Regions from separate parts of the Roseburia sp. AM23-20 genome, predicted to be linked through region 1. Evidence: a T-box and tRNA genes for the amino acid it is inferred to sense, from the RefSeq annotation. Region 1 holds a T-box; the other regions hold tRNA genes.
What was found. A T-box is a leader RNA that pairs with one kind of tRNA and senses whether it is charged. The one in region 1 lies ahead of leuS (leucine--tRNA ligase), so its partner is inferred to be a tRNA-Leu.
Positions count from the first base shown of each region.

Region 1 (10,657 bases):
CATTTTTTGCAACAACCTGTACCATTGGAATATTGAACTTTTTGGCAAATTCCCAGTCTCTCTCATCATGTGCCGGTACTGCCATGATCGCGCCTGTTCCGTAAGACATTAATACATAATCGGAAATCCAGATCGGGATTTCTTTTCCGGTTACCGGATTGACTGCCATAAGACCGTCAATCTCCACACCCGTCTTATCTTTTGCAAGTTCTGAACGTTCAAAATCGGATTTCTTTGCAGCTTCCTCACGGTATGCAGCAATCGCATCCCAGTTCTTTAACTCGTCTTTATATTTATCAATGATCGGATGCTCCGGGGATACAACCATGTAAGTAGCACCAAATAATGTATCACAACGTGTCGTATAAACACGGAGTTTGTCCTCTTTTCCGGCGATCGCAAAATCTACCTCTGCACCCTGTGATTTACCGATCCAGTTTTTCTGGGAAACCTTGACACGCTCGATATAATCTACATCATTTAAGCCCTCTAACAGTTTCTCAGCATAATCAGTGATCTTTAACATCCACTCACTCTTTACTTTGCGGACAACCGGAGCACCACAACGCTCGCAGACACCGTTCACAACTTCCTCGTTTGCCAGGCCTACTTTACAGGAAGTACACCAGTTGATCGGCATCTCTTTTTTGTAAGCAAGTCCTGCTTTAAATAGTTTTAAGAAAATCCACTGTGTCCATTTGTAATAACTCGGATCTGTAGTGTTGATCTCTCTGTCCCAGTCGAATGAATAGCCTAAAGAATGAAGCTGCTCTTTGAAACGTTTTACATTGTTTTCAGTTACGATCTTCGGATGAATCTTATTTTTGATCGCATAGTTCTCAGTCGGAAGTCCGAATGCGTCCCATCCCATCGGATAAAGTACGTTATAGCCCTGCATTCTGCGCTTTCTTGCAACAATATCAAGTGCTGTATAAGGTCTCGGATGACCTACATGAAGTCCCTGTCCTGACGGATACGGAAATTCTACCAATGCGTAATATTTTGGTTTGCTGTAGTCGTCTGTCGCAGCAAAAGCCTTATTATCATCCCAGACTTTCTGCCATTTTTTCTCAACGACTTTGTGATTGTAAAGTTCTGACATATAATCCTCCTTGTTTTCCGAAGGAAAATGCGAGTTCTCTGACGAGCAGAGGATTTTCCTCCTTGTTTTGCGAAAAAAAACTTCGTCTCGGAAGATATTTTCAAATAAAAATATCTTTAGAGACGAAGTCTGTCTTACTCCGTGGTACCACTCTAATTCGTATTCTTATGATTTCATAGAAAATAAAAATACGCTCTTATGATCCTTAACGCGGACAACACGCTTTTGCTTACTCACTGTAACTGGCAGCTTGGGCAAAAGGACTCAAAGGTGAGTTGGGAATTTCACTTTACTGCCTCACAGCATCCGGCAGCTCTCTGAGAAAGCAAAAAATTCTTACTATTCCTTATCAAAGTCTGATGTATTTTATTCACAACATGATTTATTTTATCATATACCCTGTTTTTGTCAAGTATTGAAACAAAAAAGAGCCACCACAAACAGTAACTATGTGATGACTCTTTCAATCGATTCAAAATTAGTTGTTGATTAATTTATCTTCTTCATTGTTCCAGCTATACAGTTTACGGATCTCTTTACCAACCTGCTCTGATGGATGCTCTGCAGCTTTCTTTCTCATAGCTTTGAAGTGAACCTGACGTCCTGCCGGAGACATATCCAGTAAGAAGTCTTTTGCAAATGTACCATCCTGAATATCGGAAAGGATCTGTTTCATTGCCTTCTTTGTATCCTCTGTGATGATCTTCGGTCCTGTAATGTAATCACCATACTCTGCTGTGTTGGAGATAGAATATCTCATTCCCTCGAAACCTGACTGGTAGATTAAGTCTACGATCAGTTTCATCTCATGGATACACTCGAAGTATGCATTTCTTGGATCATAACCAGCTTCGCATAATGTCTCGAAACCTGCCTGCATTAATGCACAGACACCACCGCAAAGAACTGCCTGCTCACCAAAAAGGTCTGTCTCTGTCTCGGTACGGAATGTTGTCTCAAGAACACCGGCTCTTGCTCCACCGATACCAAGTGCATATGCTAATGCAAGATCCTGTGCTTTTCCTGTTGCATCCTGCTCAACAGCGATCAGACAAGGTGTTCCTTTTCCAGCCTGATACTCAGAACGTACTGTATGTCCCGGAGCTTTCGGAGCGATCATAGTAACATCTACATCCTTTGGAGGTACGATACATCCGAAATGGATATTGAAACCATGTGCAAACATTAACATATTGCCTGCCTCAAGGTTTGGCTCGATATCTTTTTTGTACATATCTGCCTGTTTTTCATCGTTGATCAGTATCATGATGATATCAGCTTTCTTTGCTGCCTCTGCTGTTGTATATACTTCAAATCCCTGCTTCTCAGCTTTTGCCCAGGATTTGCTTCCTTCATAAAGACCAATGATAACATGGCATCCGGAATCTTTTAAGTTCAATGCATGTGCATGTCCCTGACTGCCGTAGCCGATAATTGCGATCGTCTTTCCGTCTAAAAGTGAAAGGTTACAGTCTTCCTGATAAAATATTTTTGCTGCCATAATTAATTTCCTCCAGTTTTGGTTTCTTAATAAAAAATATGCATTTGCATATTCTTATCTGCTTATTTTGTTATAATGATACTCTTTTGCCGTCTTCGTCTAACATAACGACATCGGAAATGCCTCTCGACAATCCGGTCAGTCCGGTACGTGCAAGCTCTAATATCTCATATCCGGACAAAAGATCAAGGAAAGCATCTAACTTATCCTGATGTCCTGTCAGCTCGATCACCATCGAATCATGGGTCACATCTACAACTTTTCCATGAAAGATCTCCGTTACATTTAAGATTGGCTGGCGTTCTGTATCTTTCGCACGAATCTTAACCAAGATCAGTTCTCTTGTCACTGACGAGCCATTTTCAAGTTTTTTGATATCAACAACATCTTCCAACTTTGCAAGCTGTTTCTCAATCTGCTCTAAGATCTGCTCATCACCGGTCGCAACGATCGTAATCCTTGTATATCTCGGATCTGCGGTCACACCGGAAGAAAAACTGTCAATGTTGTAACCTCTTCTGCTGAAAAGTCCTGAAATATGACTTGTCACACCCGGGTTATTCTCCACTAATAGAGATAATACCTGTTTTCTCATTCTGCATCTCCAATAGTTTAATACTTTAATCACACATCACACTAAAGCTATGATATCACATCGAAATTTTTTGTCAATAAACAATTTTTTTGTCCAGTCAAAAACATAGTCTCATTTTCAGATAAATTTTGCGGTAATGATCCATATAACCGCAGCAGCAACAAACCAGACACCAATCTGTCTGATCCGCTTTTCGGCATTCAGATCACCCCTCTGGTCTTTTCTTGTACATACTCCTGGCACGATTGCCATAAGAAGTCCTGTAAAAAGTAATACCATCCGAATCAATAACATTTTTTACTCCCTATATCTTATATCACAAAACTTTAGATTGCAGTGCACGTCCGAAAAATCAATGATTTTCCGGACTGACGGGCATTTGCCCTATCACATGAAAATAAAGCAAAAAAATGTCTGCAAGCAGCCATTTTTTGCTTTACTTTCATGTGGCACTGCTCATTGCTTACTCATATCATAATCTCTGTATTTTCTTTGCTCTTCTCAATGATATGGTTCAATTTGCGGAACGGTATCGCTACAAGAAGTCCAATGACCAGTGAAATAACCAGATAAATTGCAAGTTTTCCGACATAGATCCAGTAATTCATCTGATAGATTCCGCCAATTGTCTCTCTCATGGCATTCATTCCATATGGGAACGGCAGGTATTTATAAAGCGACTGGTAAACCTGCGGCAGCGTCTCAATCGGGAATGTTCCACCCGCACCGGCTACCTGAATAACCATGACAACAATCGCAAGTGCCTCACCGACATTTCCAAATGCAACCGTGAGTGAATAGATAAACAGTGTGAAAACAAAACTGCTGACTGCGGCAGCAACCCAGAATAAAAACGGATTATGACACTGTATCCTTACATAAAACAGATCTCCAAGTACTGTGATCAGCGTCTGCACCTGCCCTACCAGGAAAAAGAGAATATAACGCCCGAAATATGCCTGGTATGGTTTGATATCTGTGATTCCTTCTTCCGGTTCTACTTTTACATGAATGATCGCCACCAGGATCAGAGCCCCTACCCACAGTGCCAGTATCGTATAAAATGGAGCCATGGCAGATCCATAATTTTCAATCTCATAAATTCCAACCGTATCAAGGTTTACCGGAGATGAGATAAAGTTTCCAAGCTGCTGCGGATCTGTCTCGAGTATCTCCATAAACTGTTTGTACTGTTCATCCTGACGCAGTGTCGTAAAATCTGTGATGATCTGCGTAAGTTTATTAAATAATTCCTGTGCCATTTCCAGTGATTCATACAAATCTGCACTTCCGTTTGCAAGTGTATCTTCGTATTTTGAAAGTACTTTTTCCACATCACCAAAATCTGCATTGATACCATTTAAAATCGATGTTGTCGCAATCATGGAATTCTGCATTGCATTCATTGTAGAGTCAAGTTGCGGTTTTACAGAATACTCAAATGCATGCTTCAATGCATCCAGCGCTGTCTTACAGTTTTCGATCTCTGTTGTTATCTGACTCTTTAAGGTACTGATATCTTCCGCTGTTGCAGTTCCATTTTCTGCAAGTCCGTTCAGTTCAAGTTCGATCATCTTTAACCTGTCACGGACATTCTGAATCTGCATCCTCGTTTCATCATCAGCTGTGCCCTCCCAGCTCGAAACTGAATCATTAAACATTTTTTCCAGATAAGGTACCACGGATATTGTTGCATTCAGTCCGTTTCCTGCTGCATCCTCGTATTTTTGCAGTTTTTCCATGTCATTTAACACAACCATTGACACATTGTTTAAGCTGTTCTCAACCAGATCAAAACTGTATGTAACCATCTGCGTCACCGTATCTGTCGTCGCATTTCCGGCAAGGATCAGACTTTCCATGCTGTTTACTGTATCCTGACCGGTGGAAACCATTGAATCAAGTCCCGGAAGCATGACCTGACTGGTCGCAACAATACTCTGTGCAGAATTTAAAATACTTGCAAATGAATTCAGGATATTAATGTAACTCTGCAGATCACCACTTACGTCATTCAGCCGTTGCGTAATCGTATCTGCAAGAGAACCTCCGTCAACATCCGTCCCTGCAACTGCATCCCCAACCTGCATCATTGCCTCTGCAAGTGTGCTCACAAAACTTGAATTCACCTGTTCCTGAACCGAAGTTTTTGCTTTTGATGTAATTTTAGGAGCTATTGCATTTTTCTTTTCATTTTCGTAATAGATGATGTCCGGATGTTCAATCTGCCCGCCAAGAAAACTGATCATTTCCTCAGTAAAGTCGTCCGGGATAACAAGAGCTGCATAATATTCGCCACTGTAAACGCCATCTACCGCCTCATCAGATGTGTCGGTAAATACCCAGCCCATAGCTTTGTTTTCCTGTAACGCTTCGACAACAGATGAACCAATGTTGACAGAAATACCAGCCACACTCACACCTTCATCTTCGGATACCACTGCAACTTTCAGGTTTGAAGTTGCACTTGGTCCGTATGGATCCCAGTTTGAAAGTATATTAAACCATGCATAAAGGCATGGAATCACACAAAGTCCCATGATAACCACAACAGCAACCACGTTCTGAAAGATCCTTTTCATATCGGAGATAAAGATTTTAAATATATTTTTCATTCCGTTTTCTCCTCGTTCTCTGCTATCTTCTGAATCTCTGCCTCAGAATTAAACTTTTCGTCCAATTTCTGAATGGCATTTTTAATATTTTCCTCAACTTCATCAAGCTGTTTTCCCATAAGAACATCCACAGATTTATCCTCTTCATCCCGCAGCTCATTTAATTTTTCCTGCAGGTTATAATCTACATACTCGACAAGGATCAGATAAGTTGCAAGTGCAAATAATGATACGATCCATAAGATCAGGAAAACTACCTTGTTACTGTCTGTCCAGAATAAAAGGATCAAAAATATAGGCGGAATGATTGCAATACATTTAAGACCGATCTTGATCCGTTTTTGATTCTGTAAATGGATATTCTGTTCGTACGCAACGAGTTTTCCGTACATTTCCTCGTATCTGCTTTTTTCTTCCATTCTTTTTTCTCCAATTCTGCTATCTATAACAAAATTATTTTTCGTTATGCTTCTGTTACATCATTTTTGTATCTTCCATTCGTTTTTCCACAAAATGATTCAGTTTCACAAATGGAATACGGATCACCAGTCCGATCAAGAGACCTACGACGGCAAAGATCATCAATTCTGACAGATTCTTCATATAGTCGCTGCCATACATACCACCGATCGTTTCACGCATCGCATTGATTGCATACGGGAACGGGAAAAATATGTATATATTCCGGTAAACCGCCGGCAAAAGTTCAATTGGGAATGTTCCTCCTGAACCCGCGATCTGGATTACCATGATCACAACCGCAAGGGCTTTTCCCACATCACCAAACGAAAGTGCAAGGGAATAGATCAGTAATGTAAACGTAACACTGGCAAGTGAAGCAACCAGCCAGAACCATCCCGGATACAAAATCTGACAGTGCAGGATATAGATATCTCCTAATACTATGATCAGCGCCTGTAACTGTCCCATCACAAAAAACAACAGATATCTTCCGAAAAAGAGCTGATATGATTTTACATTCTCTAAATCTTTTGGTTCTGCTTTTACCTTGATCAGGGCAACAAGGATTGTTCCTCCAACCCAGATTGCAAGAATTGAGTAAAACGGTGTCATTGCTGAACCATAATTTGGAATCGGATAAACTTCCTCCGTTGTAACCAGCACCGGCTGTGAGAAGAATTCTCCATAGCCTTCCGGGTCACCCTTCATAAACTCGATAAACGCCTGTACCTTTTCGTCATCCTCAACCGAATTCAGACGTTCTAACAATTTCGTTAATTTTTCACTTACCCCGTCAATAACAGTCTGAATCTGCTCTAAACTGTCATTTGCACCTGTCACAGTTGTCTCAATTCCGGAAAATACAGAATTCATATCTCCTAAAGTGTCATCTAATCTGGTCAGAATATCTGATACATTATTTAACATCTGACTCATACTGTCGATCACATTATTTAACTGTGGGACAAGACTTGTCGTATACATCTCCTGCATATTTGCGATTGCCTGGGAACAGGTAGTTAAAACCTGTGTCATATCCGACAAAGACTGATTGATCGCATCTGCAACCATACTTCCTGACACCTGCGTATTGATCGCATCCGTCTGGGAATCTCCTGAAAATCCCATTGCGATCTGGTTAATGCTGCTGATTGCCTTCTCAATATCCGTTGCGCCACCATTGATCGACTCTATCGTCTCAATGATCTTCTGAATGACAGCACGGTCATCATCCGACACGCTCTCCTCAACAATCACCTTTTTTAAATGTTCCTGCAGACGGTTCAGTTCCCGTTGCAATTCCACTGCGTCCAATGCCGCCTGATTCAGACTGTCCGCCGTCTGCTGTGCATCTCCTGCAAGATTCGTTGCATTAATGCTGTCCCGAATCCTGTTCATAGAGTCATTGATACTTGTCATTGTCTGATTTACATTTTCACTGAACGAATTTAATGACGTTTTTGTATCATCCAGACTGCTTCTTGCCGTACCAAAACTCTTTGCGCCATCTGATACTTTATTACTGAGACCCGGAATACTGCCTTTTGCCTCTGCAACTGCCTGTGAAAGTTCTCCGTTGCCGGCAATAAATGTGTCGATCATCTTACTGTACCCGATCAGATTTTCATTCAGGTTCTCTAGTTTACTCTGAAAATAGGCAAACTTATCATTTTCTTCCATCTGTTCTGAAATATGATTTGTCTGCTCAAATATATTGCTTGCAAGCACTTCTATAAACTGTTCATTGATACTCTGTTTTAAGGTTGATACTGCAGAATCCGTGATCTTTGTTGCTACGGCATTCTTTTTTTCGTTCTCATAATAAGAAATAGTCGGCCCCTTAAAATCTTCCCGGAACACGTTATACATACTATATGTAAAATCAGAACTGATGATGACTGCCGCATAATATTCGCCACTATAGACGCCTTCTAAAGCCGCATCTTTCGTGTCTGTAAATACCCATCCGATCTTATCATTTTCCTTTAAGCTCTCAATGACCGAATCACCCATATTCACAGTGGTTCCATCATCCATCTGATATCCTGCATCTTCCGTAGCTACCGCAATTTTGATATTTTTTGTATTCGCATACGGATCCCAGTTCGAGTAAATATTAAACCATGCATATAGCGATGGTATGATACAAAGACCTATTGCGATTATCAGTGCAAAAGGATTGCGCACCAGTCTCTTCATATCCCCGCTAAAAATATGCCATATATTTTTCATGCCTCACAAGCTCCTTAACTTTTCCATATTCTTCTTCAATAGCGCAAAAGTCCCTATTATCGGGAAATTATACCATCCGGAATATCGATTGTCAAATTTACCGCTCTTATCCCTTCACTCTGCATCTTTAAATATTTCACCGTCTATTTCAAAAATAAATTGCAGGGGAACTTCCGTTCTATCCTCAAATATAAGTCTGTGATGACAGGTATCTATTTTCCGCACTCTGCCACAGTGTGTAACATAGGCCCCGCCGTCTTTCTTTTCATCCGGCACAAAATAAGTAAGCGTAATCTCCGGTTTTTCCGTAAAATGTTCCAGTAAACAGCGCATTTTTTCATCAAGCTGTTCTTTTTTATCCTCATCAAGTTCTAAAAAATCTTCTGTCCGTCTTGCCGTCTCACGGATTGAATCCTCATGTCCTGTCAGTGCTGCAAAAGGAGAAAATTGCGCTGCTCTGTCTAACAATGCCATCTGCGGATGTTTTACAGAAACATGGTGTGGCAGATGGATGATATCATCATATTTGTGTGTTTCTTTTTCTTTAAACAGATTTTGTTCCCTCATGCTTTGTGTCCCCCGATCTGCCTGTTACGTTCTATGCTTGTAGCGCCTTCCTGAAGATTCATCCCCTTTAACATGGCATTTTTCCCATATTTCTTTTTTACACTGAGAACTGCCTCCTGAAGTTTTCTCTCTTTTTCCATTTTTTCCTTTTCCGCCTGCTTTTTTTCTTCTAATGCCGCATAATCCGTAAACAGATCCAACTGTTCAAATGTATCATCCTGTCTTGCTGAAGTTTCATCCGACAGCCTGCAGGCGACAACATAAATCCGGCGGATCAGAAGATCTGGATCTACGATACGGTCATATAACTCCATAACAGCATCCATAATCTGTTTGGTCGATGAAGTCCGGCTTTTCAGATTGATCGTACCGTGAGCGTGTTTTGGCACTTTTCTTCCATAACGGTCAATGGTCACTTCCCCATGATATGCATTTTTACGCTTCGGATCAGTCAGATTATCGATATCATAACCGATGGTAAGTACCATCTGATCTGTAACCAGATGTTTGTCCACAAGATCCAGTACAAGCAGATCCGTCATTTCCCGGACGATCAGCTTTCCCTTTTCAAATTCATATGGACACTGTAATACCTGCCCGGAACTAATGCTGTTTGTCTCCGGCTTGTACGCCTTGATCAGATCGATCGTGGTCGGCTCATACCCCCATGCATGATCGATCAGAAGTTCTGCATTGATGCCAAACATCCTGTATAGCAGATCTTCGTTATAAAAATCCTGTTCCCTCCCCAATGAACAGCGGGCAACATCTCCCATTGTATACAGTCCTGCCGCCTCTAATTTTTTCCGGTATCCACCGCCAACCCTCCAGAAATCTGTCAGCGGTCTGTGATCCCACAGCAGCCGGCGGTAACTCATCTCATCAAGCTCTGCGATCCGCACTCCATTTGCATCCGGTGTCACATGTTTTGCAACAACATCCATCGCAACCTTGCACAGATAAAGATTCGTACCGATACCGGCGGTTGCCGTAACACCGGTTTCTTTTAAAACATCCTGAATCATTTTCTCTGCAAGCTCCCTTGCACTCATCTGATATGTTTTCAGATAATGCGTTACATCCATAAATACTTCATCCACGGAATAAACATGCATATCTTCCGGTGCTACATATTTTAAATAAATATCATAGATCCGGTTACTTTCTTCCATATAAAGCGCCATGCGCGGTGGTGCTGTAATATAAGTCAGTTCCAGTGCCGGATTATTTTTCAGTTCCTTGTCATCTGCTGATTTTCCTGTAAACATTCCACCGGCAATCCGGCTTCTCCGCTCCTTATTGACCTGTTTTACTTTCTGCACCACTTCAAATAATCTTGCACGTCCCGGAATACCGTATGCCTTTAATGACGGTGATACCGCAAGGCAGATCGTTTTCTCCGTTCTGCTCTCGTCTGCCACGACAAGATTTGTCGTCAGCGGATCATATCCTAATTTTACACATTCTACAGATGCATAAAAAGATTTCAGATCGATTGCAATATAAATATGGGATGAATCATTCATGTCCGGACGCCGCCTCTCTTTCTGCTTCTGGTTATAGATATTATTATAGCAGAAAAT
Region 1 covers NZ_QRHS01000001.1:67,904-78,560, reverse strand. Annotated here, with positions in the region: gene leuS (leucine--tRNA ligase) at 1-1,102, opposite strand, end outside; T-box leader at 1,218-1,464, opposite strand; gene ilvC (ketol-acid reductoisomerase) at 1,581-2,603, opposite strand; gene ilvN (acetolactate synthase small subunit) at 2,674-3,198, opposite strand; gene DW650_RS00350 (permease) at 3,316-3,492, opposite strand; gene DW650_RS00345 (YhgE/Pip domain-containing protein) at 3,666-5,813, opposite strand; gene DW650_RS00340 (hypothetical protein) at 5,810-6,232, opposite strand; gene DW650_RS00335 (YhgE/Pip domain-containing protein) at 6,288-8,507, opposite strand; gene DW650_RS00330 (hypothetical protein) at 8,622-9,074, opposite strand; gene DW650_RS00325 (Y-family DNA polymerase) at 9,071-10,600, opposite strand.

Region 2 (10,657 bases), on a different contig from region 1:
TTCCAATCACAAATATGATATTCAGGATTATGACTATATAGATCCTCATTACGGTAAAATCGTAGAGGATGGTGGAGAACTGTTAAAAGATGGCGTGAGTGATAACCGGAAAGCAACACGCTATATTAACCGTGTAACGAATAAGAAAAATCTTGAGGCGAGCAATGAATTTTTTGCAGAGCTGGTGAAAGAGATTCATGCGCGCGGCATGAAAGTTATCTTAGACGGTGTATTTAATCATTGTGGTTCTTTCAATAAGTGGCTTGACCGGGAGGAAATCTATCAGGTAAGCGGGGATTATGAGGATGGTGCGTTTATTTCAAAAGACAGTCCATATCGTAATTTCTTTGGCTTTCAGGATCAGTTTGCATGGCCTTATAATACGACTTACGAAGGCTGGTGGGGGCATGATACGCTGCCAAAACTCAACTATGAAGGTTCTGAAAAATTGTATGATGACATTATGCGTGTTGCAGCAAAATGGGTATCACCGCCATACAATGCAGATGGCTGGAGACTTGATGTTGCTGCAGATTTAGGACATTCCCCGGAAATGAACCATAAGTTCTGGAGAGATTTCCGTAAATCAGTAAAAACAGCAAATCCCAATGCAATTATTCTGGCAGAACATTACGGTGATCCAAAAGAATGGCTGCAGAAAGGTGACCAGTGGGATACCGTTATGAATTATGACGCGTTCATGGAGCCGCTGACATGGTTTTTAACCGGTATGGAAAAACACAGTGATGAATCAAAGCCACAGTTAAAGGGAAGTTTGAAAGATTTTGAGGGTTCCATGCGTCATTATATGGCAAGCTTCCAGACATCACAGCTTTTGTGTGCCATGAATGAGCTTTCGAATCATGATCATTCCAGATTTATGACAAGAACCAATGAAAAAGTGGGACGTGCAGCAGCACTTGGTACCGCAGCCGCTGAGGAAGGAATAAAGCCGGCAGTATTCCGTGAGGCGGTCGTTGTTCAGATGACATGGCCGGGAGCACCGACGATTTATTATGGAGACGAGGCGGGACTCTGCGGATTTACAGATCCGGATAACAGACGTACCTATCCATGGGGAAAAGAGGATGTCGTTCTGATCGATTTTCACCGTGATATCATCCATATCCACAAAGAAAACGAGGCACTCCGCACCGGCTCCCTCATGTTTTTAAATGGAACTTCCGCGAACGGAAATCATACAGGCAGTAATGCAGATGGTAATCTGCGAGCAGATGATAATCTGCTTTGTTACGCAAGATTTAACCGCAGTCAGCAGTTTGTTGTTCTGGTAAATAATAAAGAGGAAGAACGTGATGTAACGCTTGAGGTATGGCAGTGCGGTATACCGAAAAATGCGGTATTAGAGCGTGTGATCATTTCAAATGAGACAGGTTATTCCCTGATGCCGAAAAATTATGAAGTAGTGGATGGAGTGCTTAAAGTAAGCATGCAGAAATATTCTGCTGTTGTTCTGATGTATGACAGAACAAGAGACTAACTACAAAGAAGATAGAAAAGAATAGTGCATTATTTTTCGGGGAATTAGAAAAGACTGGAAAGGGACAACGGAAAGGAGTTACGTCGAATGATAGATATATATACAGAAAAAAGAGACTCAAAAGACTGGATACTTCAGAACGACTTGTATTTCAACTTAAATACAGGTAATGAAGAAATGTCACAGAATGAAGTTGATTTAATTCGACAGGTGGATGGGGCAAAACTGACTCCAGATAAGCACATAGAAACAAAATATGGCTTAGGTACGATCCGTAATCTGTCATCAGGCTGCAAGACATTACTCAATATTGTGAAGCATCCGGATAAAGTAGTAAATGCAGAGGAATGTGGTCCGAATGTACTTAAAATCATTTTTACAATGGACAATATAAAGATATACATGTCAAGACCAACCCTGTTTGACATACCAGATGATGTAAAAATCAGATTTAATGGTTCTGATATTGTTATTGGAGGAAGGGGTTATAATGCCTGGTGGAGTAAGGAGTATGAGAGGAGAGAGGCAGATGATTTATAAGAGTATTACATTTAAAGCAGATCCATTTTCATACGATTTAGAATTCGATGACAGAATAACGCTTGTTGGGGGCGATAGCGGTGTTGGTAAAACAGTACTTTATGAAATATTGGAAGATGTAAGACTTACGGATGAATACAGGGCTATCAAATTATTTAATTACAGGTCAGATAATTTTTCAGAATCAATAAAGCAATGCAGAGATAGCTTTATTGTGGTAGATAATGCGGATAATCTGATAAATGATGAAGTTAGAAAATTTATTAATTTTGAATTATCAAATCAATATATGCTTTTCCTACGGAATTGTGATGGACTGAATGTATCAGATCAGAGTTTCAAGGTTTTGAAGTTTGATAATAATAAGATAACACTGGAAGAGGAGTTGTGATATGAAGTATTTATGGACAGAAGATACCGGTGCAGGGCTTCATTTCTGGAAATTGGTTAATCAACTTTTCTTTGATGATGAATTTATAGTTGAAAGCAAGGGGAGCAATCAGGGATTGTTGGATGCAGTATTGGATTTAGATATTAAAGATGATGATAAATATTATATTGCATTTGATTATGTGGTTGATAATCAGGATATTCGGAATAAATATCGTGTGTTGAAATCAATAGAAAAAAGTTCAGAAGGAAAGATTATAATTCTGGATATGATTTGCTTTGAATACCTGATTCTTGCATTTGATAAACTTGTAGAGTGGACAGGCACTGGAAAGACAGATAAAATTAAAATTCGTGAAGAGGTTTTGAAAGCAGTTGAGAACCATAGAATCAATTTATTAAAGATTGATGACGAGAAGACATTGCAGTATATAGCTGGTTTTAACAGATATTCTACGGAGCGGGTGATGAAATCATTGGCAGGTGAATTTACGCAAAACGAGAAATGGTCTGTTAAGGGTTCTCTTATGGGTGAGTGTTGGTATAAGGATTGTTGTGTGTCGGAGCATTCGGATAGTCTTAGGTGTGGTAAGCCTGAGGTTGAGGATGGAAGTGGGAAGATGCGTATGCTGATACAGTCGGAGGAAATAAAGAAAATTTTATCAATTATTACGGAAATTCAAGGATAAAAAATGCTTGCATAAAAGAAGCCACTATGCTATAATCTTTTCTTGTCAGAGCGCATTTTGTGTATCTGGTGAATGGGCAGATTCCCGAGTGGCCAAAGGGGACAGACTGTAAATCTGCTGCAATTTGCTTCGGTGGTTCGAATCCACCTCTGCCCATTATGTATTGTCCGGTAGGATGACATTTTTAAGTAGCTCGTGAGTGAAAGTCTTCGAACATAGGCGGCAGTACATATGAAAAATGCCGGCGTGGCGGAACTGGCAGACGCGCAGGACTTAAAATCCTGTTGTAGAAATACAGTACCGGTTCGATTCCGGTCGCCGGCATTATAGAGAGAAGTAAGACATCGGTTTTAGAACCGGTGTTTTTTTAATTCATAGGAAATTACGTCCTATGAATCAAAAAGCCCTCCGGGCGGGATGGGCATCTTGCGGAGAAGAAGTTAGCTGTAAACAGCACCGATCGGGCATTTTAAAATTTTAGCGCAAATAGGGTGTTAACTATTGGTGGATTTGTGCTATAATGCAATTATTCAATTTATACTATAAGAAGGGAAAACCGTGTTCAGATTTGATACGGAAGAAAGGTACGATGAAACAGGAAAAAGTTACATTCATTCATTCCATTTCGGCAAAAATTACACTCCTTGCCGTTTTTATTGTTGTTGTATCATTGGTGGGAAGTATGATCAATGCCAGTTCAAAGTCGAGTGATGTTGTTGAGACAGTCAATGCGCATTACATCCTAAGTCTGGCAGAGATGGGAGCGCAGACGATTGGAAATATTCCGGCAGAGATAGCAACGGATGAACAGTTTTCTAGGGTTGTAAGTGATATCAGCATGAAAGGCGTAGACAGTGCATATGCTTATCTGGTGTCAGCGGATGGCACAATGCTTTATCATCCGACAGCAGACAAGATCGGAAAAACGGTTGAAAATCCCGTTATTAAAGGTGTGGTATCACAGCTTGCATCCGGAACCGTTCCGGAGGATGCTGTTGTTGAATATGATTTTAATGGTGCAATCAAGTATGCAGGGTATGCCCTGACACCGGATCACATGATCGTGGTCGTATCGGCTGATAAGAGTGATATTGTAGAGCCGGTCAATGAGATGATCCGTTCTATGTGTATCACAGCAGCGATAACGCTTGTTGTATGTGTGATCATTGGCTATGTGTTAAGCCGTTTTATCTGCGCACCGCTTGAAAGCCTGACAGAGATTATAAAGAATACTGCAAATCTGAATTTCAGTCACAATGCAAAAAGTGATGGTCTGTGCAAAAGAACAGACGAAACCGGTTTCATGGCGCGTGAACTTCGTATCATGAGAAAGAATCTGCGTGAAATGGTTGCAAATATTGATACGGCAAGCCAGCAGATCACCGGAAATGTAGATGGATTAAAACAGGTAACTGAGACCGTAGACCATATGTGTTCGGATAACTCAGCAACCAGCCAGCAGCTTGCAGCAGGCATGCAGGAGACAGCCGCAACTACTGTAAATATCAATGAGAATGTCGGTACCATGAAAGATGAAGCTGAGCGGCTTACAGAGATGGCAGAAAAAGGTGCAGATGTTTCCAATGAAGTTATGGACAGAGCAAAGAATCTGCGCAATAAAACAGTAACTGCGAGCTCCCGTACTATGGACATGTATACAAGTGTCAAAGAGAAATCCGAAAAGGCGATCGAGGGATCAAAGGCAGTTGAAAAGATCAATGAACTGACCAATACCATTATGGAGATCTCTTCGCAGACCGGACTTTTAGCTTTGAATGCAAGTATTGAGGCTGCAAGAGCCGGAGAGGCAGGACGTGGATTTGCAGTTGTTGCGACAGAGATCGGAAGCCTTGCAGACCAGACTTCAAAAGCAATCGCTGATATCGGTAATATTGTAAAAGCCGTCAATGAAGCAGTTGGCAATATGACAGAGTGTCTGGGTGAAACGACAGAATTTCTGGAAACGAATGTAATTGAAGATTATAAAGAGTTTGAAAAGGTTGGCGAACAGTATCAGGAAGATGCAGATGTATTCAAGTCTAACATGAATCAGGTAAAAGATTCCATGCTGCAGCTTTCAGATCTGATTGAGTCGATCGCACAGGCGTTAAGCGGCATCAATGATACTGTGGGCGAAGCCGCAGTCGGTGTATCCGATATTGCTGAAAAAACAAGCGGTATGGTTGAAAAAACAGGCGCTACACATGATATGGTATCTGAATGTTACTCCTGTGCAGATAATCTGCGTGAGATCGTTGGCAAGTTTGTATTAAAATAAAATCTATTGTCATGAATCATGGCCTGTCCTCATAAGATGTGGTAATCACAGATTATGAGGGCAGGCTTTTTTGATTCATAGGAGATTACGTCCTATGAATCAAAAAGCCCCTGGCAGAACCTTGATGTGAAAAGTATGCGGTAGGGAGGCTATGATGCAGGAAAAGTCAAATGAACAGCGAAAAGAGCAGAAACGGGGATATAACCTGTTGGATAAAGAAGAAGAAAAATCGATGCTGTCATGTTTTGTGGAACAGCTGAATGATCCGCTTATTTTTATTTTGTTTGCGGCGGCAGCAATATCTCTTCTGCTGCAGGAATTTGGGGACATGTGCATTATACTTGCAGTAGTGCTTTTAAATGCCATAGTCGGAGTGATCCAGGAGGGGAAGGCAAAGCGGGCATTAGAGGCATTGGAAAAAATGACAAGTCCGCATGCACTGCTCCATGATGAGGATGGAATCCATGAGATTCCGGCATCGGATCTGATACCGGGGGATATTGTCTGCCTTGAAGCAGGCAGACAGGTGCCGGCAGATATCAGGATCATATCGGCTGTCAATTTAAAGATCGAGGAGTCAGCGCTTACCGGCGAATCTGTTCCGGTTCCTAAAAATACGACGGATCAAAATGAGGCATATATGACCACTAATGTTACATATGGACGTGGAGAAGGAATCGTCACTGCGATAGGGATGGATACGAAGATAGGCGGTATCGCAAAATTGCTTTCCGGGACAAAAACGGAGCTGACGCCGTTACAGAAAAGGCTGGCGGATCTTGGAAAAATCCTTGGTACCGTTTCTGTCTTTTTGTGTATCCTGTTGTTTGTCATGGCAGTTTTGCAGAGGCGCAATGTTGCAGAAATGCTGATCACGGCAATATCATTAGCGGTTGCTGCAGTTCCGGAAGGTCTGCCGGCGATCGTTACGATGGTACTTGCACTTTCGGTATCACGTATGGTGAAGGTCAATACGATCGTAAAAAGACTGCCGAGTGTGGAGACATTAGGCTGTGTGAGCGTGGTATGCTCGGATAAGACGGGAACACTGACGCAGAACCGTATGACTGTGACAAGATGTTATACAGATGGAAAAATCTGCGAACCAAAGAATCTCAACCGCAGAAAAAACAGATATTTTCTGGAGGGATATACCCTTTGCAATGATGCGTCTGTCCGTGGGGAACGGATCGGAGATCCCACAGAACTTGCCCTGCTTGATATGGCGGAAAAATTTGATCTGCAGAGAGAGAGATTAGAAGAAAGTTTTCCGAGAATACAGGAAATCGCGTTTGATTCCGACCGGAAAATGATGACGACATTACACCGGGGAGAAAAAGAAAAAATTTCTTATACCAAAGGTTCCCCGGATGAAATATTAGAGCGTGCTGCATTCCTGATGAAAGATGGTGAGCGTGTGCCGATGACCCCGGAGAGACGAAAAGAAATCGATCAGGTGATCCGTACGTTTACGAAAGATGCACTCCGGGTACTGGCACTTGGGATGCGAAATCCGGCTGACGGTTTAAAGGAAAACGGGCTGACTTTTCTGGGAATTGTTGGAATGGCTGATCCCATACGTCCGGAGGCACAGGAGGCTGTAATGGAGTTTTACCGTGCAGGGGTAAAAACGATCATGATCACGGGGGATCGGATCGATACGGCATTTGCGATTGCAAAAGAACTGCACATTGCATCGGAAGAAAGTGAGTGCATTTCGGGAGAAACGTTAACGGATATGACAGATGAAATGCTTGCAGAAAAAATAAAAAAGGTGCGTGTGTTTGCCCATGTTTCGCCGGAGCATAAGGTGCGCATCGTGGCGGCATGTAAGAAAAACGGGGAGATCACTGCAATGACAGGAGATGGTGTCAATGATGCACCGTCATTGAAAGCAGCAGATGTCGGGATCGCTATGGGAAAGGCAGGAACGGATGTGGCGAAAAATGCAGCGGACATTGTGTTGACGGATGATAATTTTGCGACGATCGCAAAAGCCATTGCGCAGGGAAGATGTATTTATGAGAATATCCGGAAATCTGTGATATTTCTGTTGTCTTCTAATTTCGGGGAGATCATAACAATGCTTGCGGCTGTAGCCTGCGGATTTGCGGCACCGTTAAAATCAAGTCATATTCTATGGATCAATCTGATCACAGATTCGCTTCCGGCACTGGCGCTTGGTGTGGATGAGGAAGAAAATAAAAGTTACATGGACAGACCACCGCGCGGAAAGGATGAGAGTCTGTTTGCAGGGGGTGGGTTAAACTGTACCTGTTTTTATGGGGCATTGATCGCATTTATCAGTATGACAGCGTTTTTGCAGCTTCCGGTGGGAATCCTGCTTGGGGCGGGCAGCACGGTCACACCGGCAGCAATCAGGCTGCTTCTGGCAGATGCAGAGCTTTTAAGCCGCTGCCAGACCTATGCATTTACGGTACTTGGTATGTCTCAGCTCTTTCATGCGATCGGTATGCGTGATGTTGAAACATCGCTGTTTCAGATGAACCATCTGGAAAACAGGTTAATGATTGCTGCATTCGCAATCGGAACAGGACTGCAGCTTCTTGTGACGGAAGTTCCTTATTTTGTTAATCTGTTTGGAACCTGCAGATTAACACTGCTTGAATGGGTAAAACTGCTGGTACTTGCAGCCATGCCTTTACTCGGGCATGAACTGTTAGTATTGGGAGGCTGTCTGGGAGAAAAAAGAGATAAGAAAAATTTAAAGGGAAAAGATCAGCAGGCGGTATCGTCTGGTGGGCGGTGGAGCTAAAAAAAACATTCATTTTTTACGGGGGGTGTGGTATAATGAGGTGTCCGTAAGTTTTGGGCAGGTTTTTGCAGGAAAGGATATTGGAAATTATGGAAGAGAAAATGACAATGGAAATCACGAACGACAGACTTGAGGAGGCCATTAAGGAATATGCCGCAGACCGCACGAAAGAGAATCTTACCACAGTGCTGAATCTGCTTCGTCCGACAAAGCTGTTTGTGCCGGCAATGTTACAGGCACCGGATCGTCCGATTCCATGTTTTTTAAAGAATAGTAATGAAGAACAGTTTTTAGTAGTATATACGTCAAAAGCGCAGATTCCGGAGGAGCCAAAGAGCCAGGCGATGCTTAACATGCCATTCCCGGCATGCAATAATATCGTTGTAAAACCGGAATTAAAACTTGCCGGAATGGTGATCAATCCATTTTCTGACAACCTTGTGTTAAAGACAGAACTTGTACAGAAGTTACATGAAGTTGACGAGCAGGCGGCAAAACGTGCTGCACAGATGAAACAGGTGAAGATGACACCGGCACAGTTTCAGGTATTTGTAAAGCGTCAGGTTGAGTTTGCAGTACTGCCAAAGCGTCTGTTTACCGAAAAACAGGAGTTCATCAACAAGCTGTGTGATGAGAAAGAGGCTTTTGTCAATGAGATTTTTGCAGGCGTGTTCAAGGAGCCAAAGTTAAATCCATACACAGAGAACGATTACTCTGTAATGGCACTTGATATTGCAGAAGATCTGACATTGATCCGTGTAGATCTTCCGGAAAAAGGCTTAGTTCCGCCACTTTGCTACCGTATTTACCTGACGATCAATCCTAAGACCGGAAAAGCCGGCTATTATACGATCGAGATGTCAAAAGAAAAAGATGTCCGCATGTTAGGAGAGCTTTTAGAGGACGGAAAACATATAGATCACGGTGTGGCACCGGTAGAGGGTGCTGAACTTCAGAAGATCATGGATCTTGCCAGAGGTGAAGGCGCAGAGAGGACAAGCTAGATCTGGGATATGATGTCTCAGACAGGTAAATGAAAAAATGATATAACATGAAGGAAGGGGTTGTCTCACTAACTTTGTTAGTATGACAGTCCCTTCCTTTTATCTTTCGTTATGCTGGATGATATCGGCATATTGTCCGCGGGTGACTTTTAAGAGCGCATCCGGGTTTACCGTGATGGAGGTACCGATGCGTCCACCGCTGATATAAATCTTATCGAAGGAAGCAGCGCTTTCATGTACGACGGTTGGGAACTGCTTTTTCATGCCAAGAGGTGAGCAGCCGCCACGCACATAGCCGGTAAGCGGAGTCAGATCTTTTACGTGAAGCATTTCAAGTGATTTTTCACCGACACATTTTGCGGCAGCTTTCAGATCGACTTCCTCTGCGATCGGTACGACAAAAACATAATACTGCCTGTTCCCGCCGGCGGCGGCCTTGCCGGACATAACGAGCGTTTTAAACGACTGTTCTACCGGAGCACCGGTCTTTTCTGCGGTATGTAGACCGTCTATAAATTCATCACACTCATAATTGATAATTTCATAAGGTATTTTATTGCGGTCTAAAATGCGCATGGCATTTGTTTTTACTTCTTTTCCCATAGAGAAAACTCCTTTCATGAATGAACTGCGCTCATTGTAACACCACAGCAAAAAATAGACAACTGAAACAGAATGTATGTTTACGAAAAAATGAAAAAATGTTATTCTAATAAGGGAAATTAAGGCAATATATGAGGTGAATTAAAATGCGCCACATATAAGAACATGTGTGGCGGGAAATGAGGCAGAGTATGAAAGATTTTTTTAAGAGAGTAAAGGCGGATGCAATAATGTCAGCAGTTTTATGCATCGCATTGGGCGTGGTTCTGATCGTATGGCCAGGAGAGACGATCGATATCGTATGTAAAGTGCTTGCCGCAGGACTTATCATTCTTGGAGGGGTAGAACTGTTTTCCTATATTACCAATAGAAACGGTTATATGTTCACCGGAATCCTTGGGCTGATCGTGCTGATCATCGGTGTATGGATCTTCTTAAAACCGAGCAGTATCGTGAGCCTGGTACCGATCGTGATCGGTGTGATACTTGCTGTTCACGGTGTGCAGGATGTGAAAATGGCGTTAGAATCAAAGAATGGCGGATATGACAGATGGTGGATTATGCTGATCATTGCCATTATCAGTATTGCATTTGGCGTGCTCTGCATTGTCAATGCGTTTGGCATGGTCAAACTTGCCATGCAGTTTGTAGGAGCAGCCCTGATCTATGATGGAATCAGTGATCTGTGGGTTGTGACAAAGACGGTGCGGACGGTGAAAGATATGGAGCAGGAAGCGAAAGCAGTCGACGTAGATTATAAAGAAATCGATTAAGTGATTAAGCGGAAAGAAAGAGAAACAGATATAAAAAGTGTCCCTGAAAATCTGGATAAAAGATTTTCAGGGACACTTTTTTGGTTCGTGATAATAGAATATT
Region 2 covers NZ_QRHS01000012.1:64,447-75,103, forward strand. Annotated here, with positions in the region: gene DW650_RS10660 (glycoside hydrolase family 13 protein) at 1-1,501, shown strand, start outside; gene DW650_RS10665 (DUF4869 domain-containing protein) at 1,589-2,041, shown strand; gene DW650_RS10670 (ATPase) at 2,031-2,432, shown strand; gene DW650_RS10675 (hypothetical protein) at 2,434-3,120, shown strand; tRNA gene DW650_RS10680 (tRNA-Tyr) at 3,195-3,276, shown strand; tRNA gene DW650_RS10685 (tRNA-Leu) at 3,361-3,444, shown strand; gene DW650_RS10690 (methyl-accepting chemotaxis protein) at 3,710-5,398, shown strand; gene DW650_RS10695 (cation-translocating P-type ATPase) at 5,553-8,174, shown strand; gene DW650_RS10700 (SseB family protein) at 8,264-9,178, shown strand; gene ybaK (Cys-tRNA(Pro) deacylase) at 9,278-9,781, opposite strand; gene DW650_RS10710 (HdeD family acid-resistance protein) at 9,973-10,554, shown strand.
Region 2: it encodes a tRNA-Leu, which carries the amino acid that the T-box ahead of leuS (leucine--tRNA ligase) is inferred to sense. The anticodon was not compared.

Region 3 (10,657 bases), on a different contig from region 1:
GATCGTATCATCTTTCGGTGACAGATAATTGTTTAGCAGATCTGCACATGCTTTTCCGGCAGATGTCATATTATCCGTACTGTCCACACGGATCACAACATTCTGTGGCTCGTCATACTGATATATGATCGGCCAGGTCGTATTCGGGATATAAATAGAACCTGCCGTATCCTGCGCATATGTATAATAATCATCAATGGAATTGATGACCGGCTCAAACACCTTTGCCTTGGTTACGATTCCAATTACCGTATAAGGCTCCTTCTGGATCTCGATCGTATTTCCGACCGGATCTTCTCCCTGAAACAGCGCATTTGCGGAATCCGTATCCAAAATAGCGACTTTTTTATACTTTTTAAAGTCCTCATCCGTAAAAGCACGTCCCTCTTTCATAACATAATTGCAGGTATCAAAATAGCTGTTGTCGATTCCGCGCACATATCCACCGGAAAAAGCCGTATTTAAATGATACACTCCGCTATAATCCTGTCTGCTTAAGTATGCAGATGCATTCTCTACATGATCGAGATCTTTGATGTCACTCATGACCTCATCCGTTACAAGCGGCACTCCCTGCGGCACTCCGTTGTAATCCATCTCGTATTCCCACTCGCCCTGATAAAGAGACACTTCCACTGTATTCTCTCCGGAGCCGATCAGGTTTTCTTTGATCTGTTCATTCGTTCCTTTGATCGTTGATACGATCGCAATGATCGCTGCGATACCTATGATAATTCCAAGCATGGTCAGAAAGGAACGCATCTTGTGGGACCAGATTCCCTGAAAAGATAATCTTATATTCTCAAACATCCTGTTCCTCCTGATTAATATTCAACACTTTCATCCTCTGTTACTGCTGCTCCCTCGACTGCTGTCTTTCCATAAGGGAAGGCGATCCTGTCATCCTCTGTCAGTCCTGATTTGATCTCAACTGCAGTACCATATACTGTTTTTCCGGTTACAACATATTGTTTTTTCAGATGATCACTCTCATCTGCGATCATAACATATGATTTTCCATCTTCCTGTCTCACATATGCCTTATCAAGGTAAATACCGCCTGTTTCTGACTGATTTGTCTGAATTGCAAGATCCACATATTCTCCATTTTTCAGTGCAGAACTGTCTTCCATATATGCAGTATACTGATAATAAGAAACATTCGGATTTCCTTCTCCCCAGGAATTGCCACTCACAGGATAATCCGATACGCTCGTTACGGTTGCCTCAAATGTCATTCCTGATTCCCATGAATTTGCGGTAACAACCGTTCCCGGTTTGACTTCATCTAACAAAAGTTCGCTGATCGTACCGCTCACGTACAGTCCGTCATCCCCGGTTACCACAAGAAATGCATTCCCATCATCCTGTTTCTGATCCGGATCTCCCACAGATTTCACAACACCATCAAGTTTTGCATAAACCACACCATCATTGATGCTGTCCTGTAACGTTTCCAGCTCCAGTTTTAACTTGCGAAGCTGTATATCCAGTTTTTTTACTTCTGATTCTTTGTCATTGATTGCCTCTGCAAGTTCTTTTTCGGTATATCCTTCCGGCTCTTCCCAGTCATCTTCATCGTTCCAGTTATCTTCATTCTCAAGTTCATCCAGATAATCCTGAAGACTTTTTCCAACTTCTTCTCCTGAAAAAACATACCAGGACCGGCTTTTATCATAGTCCATAGGCATGGTACTTCCATCGACATCTTTTACATTCGGTGAAATACTGTCATCTGCCACAGGCTCATATTTCTGTACTGTAACTTCTTTTGTGGCACCATTCGACTCAGTACTGTCATCCACCACTTCATCTCCTGTTTCCACACTTTCAAACACCATTTTCCCATCGCTGTCTTTTTTGCAGATAATAAACTTTACATATTTTCCATCCGTATAGGTGCCATCTGATTTTTTCTGCGGCCGCAGCGAATTGTAAAAACTTCCATATGCAAAAACATCTTTATTACAATAATAAATGTAAGGATTCTCTGCTGTTCCATCTGCCGTGTCTTTATTATATGGCTCCGAATCTTCCGTCACATAATTATAAATGCGGTTATCCTTCGCATCCTTTTCTGGCAGTGACTCTATGTAGGCTTTCTTCTGCTCTAATTCCTGCAGCTTTTTATTTATGTACGAGGATGCAGTACTGGCAGTAGAAGGCCGTGTCTTATCCACCGGTTTTGTGTTTTTTAATGACTCTAAAGAATGCTGTGCCTTCGCAAGACTGTTTTCTGTTGTACTGATCTCAAGGTTTTTCCTCTGGATATCGATCTCTGCCTCCGATGTATCATACTGGATCAGCGGATCTCCCTCTTTCACTGTATCGCCTTTTGAAACATAAACCTCCTGCACTTTGTTGGAATCATCTAAATATACTTCCTGGGAAGAATCATTCGTCACAACACCATAGCTTGTTTCAGAGTTCCCATAATATCCATAGTTTAAACTGGAAACAGACTGTACTTCTGCCACCAGATTCTTCTTCTGATACGACTTATAACCATAAATTCCTCCGGTGACTGCACCAACAGTGACGGCAAGTACGACAATGACTGCGATTACTTTTTTTAATTTCATGATGCATCCTCCTTTTCATCGCCCTCAAAAATCTCCCCGTCAATGATTTTCACCATGCGTTTTGCATTGGATGCGATATGCGGATCATGTGTGATCATAACGATCGTAACACCCTCTTCATTGAGTTTCTGGAACAGTTCCATGATCTGCTCTCCTGACTTGGAATCAAGTGCTCCGGTAGGTTCATCCGCAAGTAAGATCTTTGGATTATTGACCATTGCTCTCGCAATCGCAACCCTCTGTTTTTGTCCACCGGAAAGCTGCGTCGGACGAAAGTCCACCCTGTCACCAAGTCCGACACGTTCCAGTGCTTTGATTGCACGCTCCCTGCGCTCCTTTTTTTTCACGCCGGCATAACTAAGCGGCAGTGATACATTTTCCACCGCAGTCTCTCTCGGCATCAGATGAAAACTCTGAAATACAAACCCGATACTGCGCAGTCTTAAATCTGACAGCTGCTTGTCTTTTAACTTTAAGACGTCCTCTCCTGCCAGCTCATAAGTCCCGCTCGTCGGCTTATCCAGACAGCCTATGATATTCATAAGTGTTGTCTTTCCGGAACCGGACGGTCCCATGATCGCAACATACTCTCCCTCTTCCACGGTAAGACAGACATCTTTTAATACCGGAACGACCAGCTTATCCTGCTGATAATCCTTGTAAATATTCTGCAGATTCAGTATCATTCCCCTACCTCCATATCATTGGAATCATCATAGGAATCATCAGAATCCTCATAGTCAGAATCATTGTAATCAGAGTCATCATATTCCGCATCATCCGCAGAATCGCCATCGTCAGCTCCATCATAACCTGATCCATCTTCCATATCGCCATTTACATAATCCTGCATACCATTATCGTTCATCATTTCCGTATCGTACATTCCGTTTTCATACAACATTTCGGTTCCGTAATCAAGCATCTCTGTACCATCCTGATTGTACAACGGAGAAGAATAATCGACCTCGCTCACATCTGTCACCGTAGTTACTCCTTCATAGAGTCCTTCCATCGGCCATGTGATATAATCATCAAGTGAAAGACCGGATAAGATCTCATACTCTGCCAGATCCTCATCATATTCACCAAGTTCTACATATCGTTTTTCCAGACGTTTCTTATCATTTGCAGCCCAGACATAAGCACCGCTGTCATCCTGAACAACATAGTTTGAATACAGCCAGATTCCTTCTTTCTGCTGATCGTCCTGACCTTCGTCAAGTTCAATATATACATGCTGTCCTAACAGCAGTCCCTCTGCAGATGGAAGTTCCACATAAAACGGGTACTTTGTTGCAGAGACACTACTGTCTGAAGATGAATCGTCATCACTTTTCTGCACGTTATCTGTATCAATCTTTGAAATCGTTCCATTCCATGTCTGACTTTCATCCACCCTCGAACGTATGATGACCGCCTGTCCATCTGAGATCATCCATACATTCTGCTCATCGATACTTCCTTTTACACGGTATTCACCTGTCTGAAGAATCGTCATAAACGCAGCATTATTACCATTACTGTCTGTACCGTTCTCGTTGATTTCCTTTACCACGCCGGATTTTTTGCTGACAACAGACGATGCATCGATCTGGGCTTCATATTTTGATATTTCAAGGTTCTTGCTCTCAAGATCAAGTTTATTCTCCTCGATGGAATTTTCCTCCGACTGAATATCTGTCGTCAGTGAAAATTTATCGTCCTCATCTGTCGTTTTATTTAATTCATCGGTCAATGTGGCTATCTTTTTTTTGGAACTGTCAATCTCATTCTGGATTCCCTCGAGTTCAAGTTTTGCCTGTTTCACCTGCATCTCAAGTTCGCTGGTATCATAGGTAACAAGTGTCTGACCCTCTTCTACCTCATCCCCTACTTTTACAAGGATTTCTTTGATGGTACGCGATGAATCTACATTTACCTCATAACTGTCCTGCGATTCCACAACACCATTATACCGGTTGGTATTTCCCGTATATGTATTCATGATCTTAGAAACTTTCTCAACATATACCTTGTCATCCGATTTTCCTGACTGTAAAAACGGAATTTTCTCTGAAACTACATCAATTGCCTGTGTTGTCACATCTATAATATTGTCGCGATAATAATAACCGGTTCCTCCTACTGCTCCAATTACTGCAATGGCTACGACCGGAATAATTATTTTTTTCTTTTCCATAGTTCCTCCTTAAATGTACACTGTCTGCATCCTGATTATCAGACATTCCGTATTATAGCATTTTTCCTACTTAATATATAGATGAATATTATTAATTCTTTTTTAAATCACAGATGAACTTTTTCCCTTAAGGATTCAAAAAATATGATTGCTATTTAAAAAAAATTGTTGACAAATTGTTTTTGCCATAGTATGATATCAAATGTGTCTGACAGACAGATACAGAATAATTTCAGATATGCGCGAGTGGCTCAGTTGGTGGAGCACGACCTTGCCAAGGTCGGGGCCGCGGGTTCGAGTCCCGTCTCGCGCTCTCTTTCATCAAAAAAAGGACATCATTCAGATGTCCTTTTTTTGATAAATCGAGTCCTGCCGGACTCGAACTTTCGAGTTTCTTCGCTTCCGCTCCGGTCCGCGCATAGCGGACATCCACCGGATGTCCTGCGGCGGGTCGCTCTAGCGACATTATTCCACTCCGCCGCAGTGCGATCCTGCCCGGAGGGCTTTTTGATTCATAGGATGTAATTTCCTATGAATCAAGAAAAAGTCCAGTAAAACTGGACTTTTTTCTAATGCCGGCAATGGGACTTGAACCCATACGATGTTGCCACCGCCAGATTTTGAGTCTGGTGCGTCTGCCATTCCGCCACGCCGGCTTATTCTTTTTTAATCGCTCGAACAATAAACATCTTATCATATCATGTTACAAATTGCAAGCAATTTTATTTTAACATTTAGGGATTACTTTCCTGATTTCAGCAAAAATCCGAAGGTTCACACTCCCTTCGGATTTTTTACCATCGCTATTCTTCACCAACTCCACTGATCTTTGTCCTCTGCACACTTGTGACACCGTTCTCCACAGTCGTTGTTTCAAGATAAGTAATACCATTGACCACAACCGTCTTTGTTGTTGTAGTAGTTTCGTCATCACTGTCTCCACCGGCACTACCAGCAGCCCCGGTTCCGGATGCCTGCCCTGTCTGTCCCGCTCCGCCGGAAGCAGAATATCCATCAGACTGACCTGCTTCTGCTTCTGCTTTTGTTTTCTGGATCACTTTTAAGATATCGCCTTTCTCTCCCCGTTTGTATTCTTATTTTTATTTATATCGTATTACATTTTGAAGTTTATAACCAGTTTCACAAAAATTACATAAATACAGATAAACAATCTTGCTGTTTTTTCTAAACATTTTCTAAATAATATTTCGTCGTTTTATCACAGTCTCAGATTCTGAAATGCCCCATACACATCAAGTGTCCCATATCCCCACTCCCGGTTCGGATATGTCCGGTTTTCCGGTTTTGCAGTACCGCGGATCAACATGTTTTTGATAGATGTATGTGACATGATCGTATTATTCTGATCCACGATCGCCCACTGCATGATCTGCGCACAGGCTCCAGCTGTGATCGCTGCGGCTGCACTTGTTCCCGTAAAAGTGATAAAATTATTGCGAAGTCCGGGACCATAAACATCCACCGCCGGTGCCACAAAATCGGGTTTGATCTCTCCTGTCGTAGTATAACCTCTTCCGGAATCCGCATAGATACTGGTGTTCGATGCCTGATAACCGCCCACTGTGATGACCTGTCTTGCCGCACTGGGGGAAGTCAGTGTAATTTCCGGATTCGACCGAAGGAAAAAATTATTGCCATCTGTCATTTCTTTCAAAGGAAGCCAGAGATGATAATTTCCGGTGACAGTAAGCTGTGGAAAAATACGTATTGTCCAAAGTCCCGGTGTCGGTCTTATAAACCGGAAAAAAATCAGCTGGCTTGACGTTTCTTTCATATCGATCCGGTAATCTACCGTGATCGTCGTCCCCTCAAAAATAAAGTTAAACTGCTCTGATGCCCCACGGCGCACCGAAATCCGCGGAATCTGCTCTCCTGATGGTGAAATTACCGCAACCGCATACAGTTCCGGCGCAGATGCCCACAGTTCCACAAAAAAACCTTTCGTATTTTGCTCTACCGTGATTTCTGCATCCTCATGCTCCATCTCCCCTATGATACGTCCCTGAAAATGATGTCTTGCATTCGCCTCGTTTCCGGCTGCAACCACAACGACTCGTTTTCTTCTTCCGCACATATAATTAAGATAAGAAGGAAGAAAACCCTCACTCGCATGGCTCCCGGCACTGTTTCCTAATGCCATGCATATGACAAGCGGACGATTCAAAATATTTGCTGCACTGTTTAAATAAGAAACTGCCATCATAATATCATTTTCCTGATATGCCGGAACACCGTCTTTCACAAAAAAGAAATCCCGAAGATACTGCTTTGCCTCTTTTAATTTTATCATAATGATCTCAGACTGGGGTGCCGCCCCGATAAAATCACCGTTTTCACTCTCACTTGCACATGCCACTCCTGCAAGAAATGTACCATGTCCATTGGTATCACGCGACGGCACGATATCGTACGGGTCTTCTGAAAATAACGCCGCATTGATCTGTTCTTTTGTATACTCTGCCCCATATAAAATACCCGCTGGTGGCGTTCCATCCTGTATCGTCTGATCCCAGATACGGACGATCCGGCTGCTCCCGTCACTGTAGCGAAATGCCGGATTTGTATAATCAATCCCCGTATCAATAAATCCGATCAGCACACCGTTTCCCTTTAATGCAAGAACAGGCTGATTCTGCATTTTTAAAATACCGGACACCTCAAGTGCTGTCCGATCCAGCAGTCCATAACATTTTGGGATCTCAGAATAAGAATAACCGCCTACACTAAGCGGAGGTAATCTCTCCCTCGGATAATAATAGATATCATACCCTTCATCGATTCTCTGGATACAAGCCTCTGCGATCGTCTGTCCACTGGTTTCCTCATAAGATACGATAAAATCAAAAAAATCATCAGAATATACCTGTTCCCTGCAATCTGCCATAAATAAAAAAACTCCAGTCATCTATTCAATTACTAAATAGATGCCGGAATCTTTTACTTTAGAACCATATTTTTTATTTTAATTCGAACTTCTGCACAAGTTCATTTAATGTAACTGACTGTGCTGTCTCCTGCATCATAATCATCTCCGGAGATCGTGTCACCTGATGTAATAGATACATTACTGTCAATGTCCGCAACAAATACGCCCTAAATGTTTTATAAATTGAAAAAACTCCGGTCATCTGTTTATCGTAAAACAGATGCCGGAGTGCCCGTTACAGACTTATTTAATTGTATTATTCGAAAGCCGCGATCTCCGGAGCTTTCTGTTTCCCGATCTGTGGTTACTGTTCACACTTCCGGTGTGACCAACAACGATTACAGCCCATGAAAAGTGCCTCTTCGAGGCAGGGGCTGTAATCTCACAACAATATACACTACGGCGCATAGCTTGACAGCAAAGTGTCAAGCTTGCGTCTGAACAGCAGCAATCTGTGCACAGCCACGCATCGTAATAAGCGGACCGCCTTTTTTCTCCACATACTCTTTCGTAATGGTTACCATACCAATATTGTCATCTTTCGGAATTTCATACATGATGTCAAGCATAAATTCCTCGATGATCGCGCGAAGTGCACGCGCACCGACTTTCTTTTCCTTCGCCTGCTTTGCGATCGCCATCAACGCATCATCCTCAAATTTGAGTCTTACCTCATCCATGGCCAGCAGCTTCTGATACTGTTTTAAAATCGCATTTTTCGGTTCTTTCAAAATGCGTACCAGCATATCTTCTGTAAGTGCTTCTAGCGTAAACATGATCGGCAGACGTCCTAAGAACTCAGGTATCATGCCAAACTTACGCACATCTTCTGTAGTCACTTTCTGCAGGATATTTTCGTCCTGATCATATTTATCCTTTAATTCTGATTTAAAGCCGATCGACGCAGACTTATTGAGACGTTCCTTAATGATATCCTCTAACTCCGGGAATGCACCTCCACAGATAAAAAGGATATTCTTTGTGTTGACCATAGTCATCGGCACCATGGCATTCTTGCTGCTGGCTCCGACAGGCACCTCAACTTCTGCACCCTCTAACAGTTTTAACATTCCCTGCTGTACGGACTCACCGCTGACATCACGCTGGTTCGTATTGCGTTTCTTGGCGATCTTATCGATTTCATCGATAAAAATAATACCGTGCTCTGCGCGCTCCACATCATTATCTGCTGCGGCAAGCAGCTTACTTACAACGCTCTCGATATCATCACCGATATATCCTGCCTCTGTCAGGGATGTTGCATCTGTGATGGCAAGCGGCACATCTAAAAGTTTTGCAAGTGTTTTCACCAGATAAGTCTTACCGGAACCGGTCGGTCCGATCATTAACATATTGGATTTTTCAATCTCAATACCATCCTTCTCATCTGATGCGATTCTCTTATAGTGATTGTAGACAGCAACAGACATAACCTTCTTTGCGTGCTCCTGTCCTACTACGTACTCATCTAACGATGCCTTGATCTTATGCGGTGCCGGGATCTTTTTGATATCAAGCACCGGCTCTTTATTTTCTTTTGGCTTTTTCTTTTTGATCTTCTGGTTATTCGGAATAAATCCCTGCATCCCCTGAAGATCTGACAGATTGATCATGCTGATATTCGGCATCTTGCCCATATTCATGTTCAGCATATCATCCATGGAAAATCCTGTCTGGTTCATACTGTCAAAAGTTTTCTGCATGCAATCCTGACAGATACAGATATTATTCGGTATCCGTATCATCTTTCCTGCAATATGTTCCGGTCTGCGGCAGATATAGCAGATATCTTCGTATTCCGTTTCTTTCTCCTCCGGTGTGTCTGCATTTGTCACTTCTGCCTCTGCGGTTTCTTTTTCATGTTCTGATACATCATGGGTATCACTACTGTTTTCCTGTCCGTTTATTTCGTCCTTTGAACTTGTAGAAACTGTTGTTGCTTCATCCTCTGTTACTTCTCTATAATCATTATTATTCATCTGAAAATCTCCTAAATCATTCCATTCATCTATCTTTAAAACAGACTTATTTAAGACATTGTACCGCAAAATATCTGCAATCACAAGGAAATCAGGAAGATTTCATTTTTATTTAAGGATTTCTGCGAATATTCTGTAGCAGAAAAAATCCGGGCATTCCTTTCACCGAAAGGTCATACCCGGAGATTCCACATCCGTTATCTTGCACTGTTATCAGTAGCATTTCCACTATTGTTATTATTTCCGGTTGCATCATCCACACCGTTTTCAACACCGTCGATAATATCTTTTCCCGCATCACCGATGCCGTCTACTACATCATCCACAACAGCACCACCGTCTGTGTCATTGCCATTGTTATTATTTACGGTTCCATTCGTGCCATTTGCGTTGGTATCATTCATTGTATCAGTTCCATTCACATTGGTATCATTCATACCATTTTCGGTAGCATTAACACCATTTTCCGTGTTACCTTTTACCTGATTTTCCGTACCTACAGCCGGATTATTTCCATTGTTATTGGTATCCGTGTTGTTACTGTTTGTGCCGCATGCGGTCAGTGCACTAAGAGACAATGTAAGCACCAGGCATGCCGCAAGCATTTTGAATTTTTTCATGGTCATTCTTCTCCTTTACTTTACAAGAAATTATTTGTAACCGCTCAAAAACTCTCTGAACCATTACCTTTTCAAGGATAGTATGACCAACTCTGCTATTTTCTATACCAGCCTAATTCCATGGATAATTCTTCCTGTACTTTTTTGACATCCACAGACAGCTCTTCCACGCGCTCTCGCGTCATCCGGCTGGTCGGACCGGAAATACTGAATGCATATTTTACTTCATTATGATAATCACGAAGACTCGCCGCGATGCAGCGCACACCTTCTTCATTTTCTTCATCATCAAGCGCATATCCATTCTTTTTTGCTTCTTTTAACACCCGAAGCATCTCATCATAATC
Region 3 covers NZ_QRHS01000015.1:59,139-69,795, forward strand. Annotated here, with positions in the region: gene DW650_RS12140 (ABC transporter permease) at 1-810, opposite strand, end outside; gene DW650_RS12145 (efflux RND transporter periplasmic adaptor subunit) at 825-2,582, opposite strand; gene DW650_RS12150 (ABC transporter ATP-binding protein) at 2,579-3,268, opposite strand; gene DW650_RS12155 (efflux RND transporter periplasmic adaptor subunit) at 3,265-4,764, opposite strand; tRNA gene DW650_RS12160 (tRNA-Gly) at 5,005-5,077, shown strand; tRNA gene DW650_RS12165 (tRNA-Leu) at 5,338-5,420, opposite strand; gene DW650_RS12170 (hypothetical protein) at 5,568-5,822, opposite strand; gene DW650_RS12175 (S8 family peptidase) at 5,984-7,669, opposite strand; gene clpX (ATP-dependent Clp protease ATP-binding subunit ClpX) at 8,137-9,690, opposite strand; gene DW650_RS12185 (hypothetical protein) at 9,888-10,310, opposite strand; gene DW650_RS12190 (IclR family transcriptional regulator) at 10,406-10,657, opposite strand, start outside.
Region 3: it encodes a tRNA-Leu, which carries the amino acid that the T-box ahead of leuS (leucine--tRNA ligase) is inferred to sense. The anticodon was not compared.